2 regions of the Pseudonocardia sp. SID8383 genome follow, and region 1 is predicted to be linked to the other one. Evidence: riboswitches for the same ligand, from Rfam matches in the RefSeq annotation. Region 1 holds a riboswitch; the other holds the start of a gene.
What was found. Region 1 has a riboswitch for cobalamin ahead of metE (5-methyltetrahydropteroyltriglutamate--homocysteine S-methyltransferase). Riboswitches for the same ligand answer to the same signal wherever they lie in the genome.
Positions count from the first base shown of each region.

Region 2: another riboswitch for cobalamin. It lies ahead of GTW08_RS11170 (ribonucleoside-diphosphate reductase subunit alpha); the one in region 1 lies ahead of metE (5-methyltetrahydropteroyltriglutamate--homocysteine S-methyltransferase).

Region 1 covers NZ_WWFY01001075.1:9,196-13,044, reverse strand. The annotation lists gene GTW08_RS25840 (ABC transporter substrate-binding protein) at 1-247, opposite strand, end outside; gene metE (5-methyltetrahydropteroyltriglutamate--homocysteine S-methyltransferase) at 338-2,647, opposite strand; cobalamin riboswitch at 2,774-2,982, opposite strand; gene mdo (NDMA-dependent methanol dehydrogenase) at 3,217-3,849, shown strand, end outside.
Region 2 covers NZ_WWFY01000457.1:348-4,196, forward strand. The annotation lists partial or broken gene GTW08_RS11170 (ribonucleoside-diphosphate reductase subunit alpha) at 1-2,448, opposite strand, end outside; cobalamin riboswitch at 2,578-2,783, opposite strand; gene GTW08_RS11175 (class I SAM-dependent methyltransferase) at 2,953-3,702, shown strand; partial or broken gene GTW08_RS11180 (ABC transporter substrate-binding protein) at 3,703-3,849, opposite strand, start outside.

The DNA of each region.
Region 1 (3,849 bases):
CCGTCGCGAGCATCGGCGCCGGGCGGGCGTCGGCGTCGACAGTGGTCAGGGTCTCGGCGACGCCGAGGGACTGCAGCCGGGCGCCGTCGTCGGCGTCGAAGGCGTAGTCGGCGCGCGGCGGGAACTGCAGGGCCACGGTCAGCTCACCGGCCGGGTCCGGGGTCCCGGCGCCGCCGGTGCCGGCACCACAACCGGTCAGCACCAGGGCGGCGGCCGCGAGCAGCGCGGCCATCTTTCGTGCGATCACTCCATATGACTACATCTGATCATCTGTTCAATCAATGGCGCGTGAGCAACGCCCCGCGGCCGGGGAGCCGCGGGGCGTCGCGACGCGGGCTCAGCCGGTCGTCGCCGAGTCCCGGACCAGGCGGGCCGCGGCGACCAGGTTGGTCAGGGCCGCCACCGTCTCCGCCTCACCGCGGGTCTTCAGCCCGCAGTCCGGGTTGGCCCACAGCCGGTCCGGTCCGATGTGGCGCAGGGCCGCGCCGAGCTGCTCGACCAGCTCGTCGGTGCCGGGCACCTCGGGTGAGTGGACGTCGTAGACGCCCGGGCCGAGCCCGCGCGGGACCCCCGGTCCGAGGTCGGCCAGCACCTCCATCCGCGACCGGGCCGCCTCGACGGTGGTGACGTCGGCGTCGAGCCCGTCGATCGCCCCCACCACCTCGCCGAACTCGGAATAGCAGAGGTGGGTGTGGATCTGGGTGGCGTCGGCGACGGCCCCGACGGCCAGCCGGAACGCGTCCACCGCCCAGTCCAGGTACCCGGGCCGGTCCCGCTCGTGCAGGGGCAGCAGCTCGCGCAGCGCGGGCTCGTCGACCTGGATGATCCGGATCCCGGCGGCCTCCAGGTCTCCTACCTCGTCGCGCAGGGCCAGCCCCACCTGCCGGGCGGTGTCACCCAGCGGCTGGTCGTCACGCACGAACGACCAGGCCAGGATCGTCACCGGGCCGGTCAGCATCCCCTTGACCAGCGCGTCGGACAGCGACTGGGCGAACCGCGCCCACTCCACCGTGATCGGCCGGGGCCGGGACACGTCCGAGTGCAGGATCGGCGGGCGCACGCACCGCGAGCCGTAGGACTGCACCCAGCCGTGCTCGGTGGTGGCGAAGCCGTCGAGGTGCTCGGCGAAGTACTGGACCATGTCGTTGCGCTCGGGCTCACCGTGCACCAGGACGTCGAGCCCGATGTCCTCCTGCAGCCGCACCACGCGGACGATCTCCTGGCGCATCCGCTCGGCGTAGGTGCCGGTGTCGATCACACCGGAGCGGTGCGCGGCCCGGTCGCGCCGGATCTGCGCGGTCTGCGGGAAAGAACCGATCGTCGTCGTGGGAACGACGGGCAGGCCGAGCGCCGCGCGCTGGACCGTCGCCCGGACGTCGCCGTGACTGCGCCGGTAGTGGTCGGGGCCGAGCGCGTCGAGCCGGGACCGCACCCGCTCGTCGCGGCGCGCGGTGGCGGCGACCCGCTCCCGGACGGCCCGTGCGGCGTCGAGCTCCGCCGCGACCGCGTCGGGTCCCTCGCGCAGGGCCCGCCCGAGCAGCACGACCTCGGTGACCTTCTGCCGGGCGAACGCCAGCATGTCGACGACGTCGCCGGGCAGAGCCGTCTCCGCGGTCAGGTCGTAGGGGACGTGCAGCAACGAGCACGACGTCGAGACCTCGACCCGCCCCGCCACGCCGACCAGCCGCTGCGCCGTCGCCAGTGCCCGGTCCAGGTCGGTGCGCCACACGTTGCGCCCGTCGACGACGCCGGCCAGCACCACCTTCCGGTCCAGCCCCGGGACCGCCGGGTCTCCCGCATCGAGGGCGTCCAGGTCGGTGGCCCCCGCGACGAGGTCGAGCGCCAGCCCCTCGACGGCCGTGGCGGCGAGCGCGGGCAGGGCGGGTCCCAGCTCCCCGAAGTACGACGCGACGAGGATCTTGGGCCGCCGGGTCGCCGAGGCGAGCCGGTCGTAGGCCCGGCGCAGCGCCGCGACCTCCTCCGGCGTCCGGTCGGCGGCGAAGGCGGGCTCGTCGAGCTGCACCCACTCCGCTCCCGCCTCGGCGAGCTCGGCGAGCAGGTCGCGGTAGACCTCGACCAGCGGTCCGAGCAGGTCCAGCGGGCGGAAGCCCGCCGGTGCGCCGCCGGCCGGCTTGGACAGCAGCAGGAAGGTCACCGGCCCGACCAGCACCGGACGGGTGGTGATCCCGCTGCGCAGGGCCTCGCAGAACTCGTCGAGGGCCTTGCGGCTGCCCGGCGCGAGCCGGGTGTCCGGGCCGACCTCGGGGACCAGGTAGTGGTAGTTCGTGTCGAACCACTTGGTCATCTCGCAGGCCGGGGCGCCGGTGCGGCCGCGGGCCATCGCGAACAGCCGCTCCAGCGGGTCGGTGACGCGGGCGAAGCGCTCCGGCACCGCCCCGACCGCCAGCGCGGTGTCTCCGACGTGGTCGTAGAACGAGAACGTGTTGCCCGGCACCGAGCCGAGCCCGGCGTCGCGCAGCCCGGTCCAGGTGTCGCGGCGCAGCCCGGCGGCGACGTCGCGTAGTGCGGACGCGTCGGTCCGCCCGGCCCAGTACGACTCGGTCGCCCGCTTGAGCTCCCGGTCCGGTCCGATCCTGGGGTACCCCAGGACGGTGCTGCCGATGGTGCTGCTGGAAGGAATGCTCACGGCCCTCTCTCCTCGCGAGTGCGGTGGAGGACCCGTCGCCGGCACGGGGCGCCTGCGACCGCCGGGCACGACGGTGCCCGGTCGTCCGCCCGGCCCTCCCGCGAGGCCACGGATCCGCGCACGCCGGACGGCGCACGCACCGGCGGCAGGTCTTCGGACTCACGGGCGCACTGCACGCTCCTACTGGCCGTCGCTTCCCGGGATCGCTCCCAGTGCTGTTGACGGCGGTCGTTCCCGTTCACCGCTGCGGGGCAGTCCCGGATTCCCACCGGGTTCCCTCTTGCCTCGTGACGCCCGTTATCGGACCGGCACGAACCGTCGGCGAGCCGACACTACCGCGGCCCCGGCCGTGCAGACTGTTGCCGAGCTGTCCCTGTTGCCATACATTGGCAGTACTGCCACGCCCTCCCCGGCGACCGGGTCGAGGGCGACCTCACCCTGCTCCCCTCCGTTCGGAGGGGGAACCTGCCCGGTCTCCCGAGGGGTAATGGCGATCACCCCTGTGCCCGCGGCCACAGGGGTCATAGCGTGCGGTCTCGACCCATCCACCTGCCTCAGAAAGGGCTGACATGCAGGTAGACGAGCTGCTCAAGCCGTTCCCCATCAAGGAGTTCCACCCGTTCCCCCGTGCGCTCATGGGTCCGGGGTCGCACGAGCTCATCGGCCCGGAGGCCCTGAAGCTGGGCTTCAAGAAGACCCTGGTCATGACGTCGGGCCTGCGGGGCACCGACATCGTCCACAAGATCGTCGAGTCGATGAAGTACCACGGCCTCGAGGTCGTGCTGTACGACAAGGTCGAGTCGAACCCCAAGGACTACAACGTCATGGACGCTGTGGGCCTCTACCAGCAGAACAACTGCGACTCGTTCGTCTCCATCGGCGGCGGCTCCTCGCACGACGCCTGCAAGGGCGCGCGCATCTCGGTCGCGCACGACGGCCGCAACGTCAACGAGTTCGAGGGCTTCAACAAGTCCGAGAACCCGGCCAACCCGCCGCACATCGCGGTCTCCACCACGGCCGGCACCGGCTCGGAGACCTCGTGGGCCTACGTCATCACCGACACCACGACCGACCCCGACAACCCGCACAAGTACGTCGCGTTCGACGACGCCTCGGTCACCACCCTGGCGATCGACGACCCGGTGCTCTACTACGACTGCCCGATCGACTACACCGCGCAGTGCGGGTTCGACGTGCTCGCG
Region 2 (3,849 bases), on a different contig from region 1:
GTCGAAGTACTTGAGGTCGGCGACCATCACCTCGTCCCACAGCCCGCGGTCCTTGAGGTCGCGGACCAGGTGCGGGTTGATCACCGTGAAGTCGCCGGACATGTTCGACTTCACGTAGAGGTTGAGGTGGATCGGCTCGATCGACTGCCCGACCCCGCAGATGTTCGAGATCGTCGCGGTGGGTGCGATCGCGAGGACGTTGGAGTTGCGCATCCCTTGTGCGACGACCTTCTCCCGCAGCGATGCCCAGTCCAGCGTGGACGACCGGTCGACGTCGAGCTCGCCGTCGCCGCGGGCCGCGGCCAGCAGCTCGAGCGAGTCCAGCGGCAGGATCCCGCGGCTCCACAGCGACCCGTCGAAGCTGGCGTAGCGGCCGCGCTCGACCGCCAGGTCCGACGAGGCGGTGATCGCGTGGAACGACAGCGCCTCCGCGCTGCGGTCGGCGAACTGCACCGCCGCGTCGCTGCCGGGCGCGATGCGCTGGGTGAACAGCGCGTCGGAGAAGCCCATCATGCCCAGGCCGACCGGGCGGTGACGCAGGTTGGACCGGCGGGCTTCGGGAATCGTGTAGAAGTTGATGTCCACCACGTTGTCGAGCATCCGCACCGCGGTGGTCACCGTGCGGCGCAGCTTGTCCGCGTCGAGCCCGTCCGGCGTGACGTGCGCGGCCAGGTTCACCGAGCCGAGGTTGCAGACCGCGACCTCGCCCTCGTCGCCGGCGCGGGTGTTGAGGGTGATCTCGGTGCACAGGTTCGACGAGTGCACCACGCCCGCGTGCTGCTGCGGGCTGCGCAGGTTGCACGGGTCCTTGAACGTGATCCACGGGTGCCCGGTCTCGAACAGCATGGTCAGCATCCGCCGCCACAGCTCGACCGCGCGCACCGTGCGGTGCACCCGCACCTCACCGCGCGCCGCGGCCGCCTCGTAGGCGCGGTAGCGCTCGGCGAACGCGGTGCCGTAGAGGTCGTGCAGGTCGGGGACCTCGTCCGGGGAGAACAGGGTCCACTCGCCGTCGGCCTGCACGCGGCGCAGGAACTCGTCGGGCACCCAGTTCGCGGTGTTCATGTCGTGGGTGCGGCGACGGTCGTCGCCGGTGTTCTTGCGCAGGTCGAGGAACTCCTCGATGTCGACGTGCCACGTCTCCAGGTAGGCGCACGCGGCGCCCTTGCGCTTGCCGCCCTGGTTCACCGCGACGGCGGTGTCCCCGGCGATCTTGAGGAACGGCACCACGCCCTGGGAGACGCCGTTCGTGCCCCGGATGTGCGCGCCGAGCCCCCGGACCGGGGTCCAGTCGTTGCCCAGCCCGCCGGAGTACTTCGCCAGCAGCGCGTTGTTGCGGTAGCCGCCGAAGATCGACTCCAGGTCGTCGTCGACGGTGGTGAGGAAGCACGACGACAGCTGGGGGCGGGTGGTGCCCGAGTTGAACAGCGTCGGGGTCGAGGCCATGAAGTCGAAGCGCGACAGCAGCTCGTAGAACTCGACCGCCCGCGCCTCGCGGTCGACCTCGCGGACCGCCAGCCCCATCGCGACCCGCAGGAAGAACGCCTGCGGCAGCTCGAAGCGCACGCCGCGCTCGTGCAGGAAGTAGCGGTCGTAGAGGGTCTGCAGGCCGAGGAAGCCGATCTGCAGGTCGCGCTCGGGGCGGATCGCGGCGGTGACCCGCTCCAGGTCGAAGGTCGCGAGCTCGGGGTCGACCAGGCCGATCGCGATGGCATGGCGCAGGTAGTCCTTCGTGTAGGCCGCGTACCGCCCGGCCATCGTCGCGTGGTCCGGGGTCTCCCGGGCGCCCGACAGGTGCGACACGGCCTCGGCGCGCAGCCGGTCCAGCAGCAGCCGCGAGGCCACCAGGGAGTACGCGGGCTCGCGCTCGACCAGCGTGCGCGCGGCCAGGACGAGGGCCTGGGCCAGCTCGTCGGCGGTGATGCCGTCGTAGACGGTGCGGTCCAGCTCGGCGAGCACCCTGTCCGGGGTCACGCCCTCGACGCCGGCGCAGGCCTCGTCGAGCACTGCGGCGACGCGGACCCGGTCCAGCGGGGCCCGGCTGCCGTCGGGGTGGGTGACATGCACGACCGGGGCGTCCGCGGCGGCGGTGTCCCCGCCGTCGTGCGCGCGGGCCCGGGCCTGCTGCTCGCGGTAGAGCACGTAGGAGCGGGCGACCTTGTGGTGGCCTCCGCGCATCAGGGCCAGCTCGACCTGGTCCTGGATCTGCTCGACGTGCACGGCGCGCGCCGGGTGCCGGGTCAGCGCCGCGACGACCTGGTCGGTCAGTCCGGCCACGAGGTGGTGCAGCCGCGACGACGCCGCGCCCGAGTCCCCCTCGACCGCCAGGAACGCCTTGGTCGTCGCCACCGAGATCTTCGTGGCGTCGAACCCGGTCTCGGACCCGTCGCGCCGGATGACGCGCAGGGCCGGTGGTGCTGCTGCCGGTGCAGCGGTGGAAGCCGTCACGGGCTCTCTCCTCGCGAGTCGCCGTCCCTCCGGGGCGGGCGCGGTACGAGGAGGCGGTGGGTCGGCGTGTCGTCGGCGGCCCACCGCACCCTGGCGCCGTCCCACGAGGCCCCGGAGCAGCGCGCGCCGGTCGGCACGCGCACCGGCGGCAGGTCTTCGGACTCACGGGCGCACTGCACACACCTACTGGCCGTCGCTTCCCGGGAGAGGTCTCCCAGTGCTGTTGACGGCGGTCGTTCCCGTTCACCGCTGCGGGGCAGTCCCGGATTCCCACCGGGTTCCCTCTTGCCTCACCGGCCCGTGCGGACCGGTGAACCACCAGCGCCCCGGACACTACATCTGGGGTCCGGACACGATCGACCCCCCTATCGGTTCCGGTTTCGACGACCATCGAGTCACGCACGGTGAACGTCGCCGGTCACGGGCCCGGCGGTCCCTTCCGTTCGACGGGTCCGCGCGGATACCGTCGGCCGCACTGTTGCCACCGTTGTGCAGGAGAGTGCGATGACCACCGGGACGGACCTCGACGCCGAGCACTGGCTGCGCCGGTGGGACGCCCAGCAGGAGCGCTACATCCCCGACCGGGAGGCGCTGTTCGCCCTGGCGCTCGACGTCGTCGACCGGCTCGCCGGCACCCCCGCCCGGCTGCTCGACCTCGCCTGTGGGCCCGGGTCGTTCGCGGCCCGCGCGGCGGCGCGCTGGACCGGTGCCGAGGTGGTCGGCGTCGACGTCGACCCGGTCATGCTGGAGCTGGCCCGGCGGACCACCGGCGAGCGCGTCCGCTGGGTCGACGCGGACCTCGCGCGTCCCGGGTGGACCGACGCCGTCGGCGGCGGGCCGTTCGACGCGGCCGTCTCGGCCACCGCCCTGCACTGGCTGCCCGAGCACGCGCTGCCCGGGCTCGCGCAGCGCCTCGCGTCCGTGCTGCGCCCCGGCGGGGTGTTCGTGAACGTCGACACCCTGCTCGCCGACCCCGCCCGGCCGCGCCTGGCCGAGCTGACCCGGACCCTGCGGGTCGAGCGCACCGACCGGGGACTGGCGACCGGTGAGGACTTCCGGACCTGGTGGGACGCGCTCGCCGACGAGCCCGCCCTGGCCGACGGGTTCGCCGAGCGGGAGCGCCGCTTCGCCGACCGGGTCACCGGCGGGTCGTCGCTACCGGCCTGGGAGCAGGCGCTGTCCGGCGCCGGGTTCGCCGAGGTCGGGACGCTCACCCAGACCTTCGACCGGCGGACCCTGGTCGCGATCCGCTGATCACCCGAGCCGGGCGCGCGCGAAGTTCGCCCAGGCGAACGTGTTCGGCCGGGCCGCCTCCAGTCCGGTGAGCCCGGCCGCCACGCCGACGTTCCAGTCCCGCACACCCCACACCAGGGCGCCCGACTCGGCGCGCAGCAGACCGAG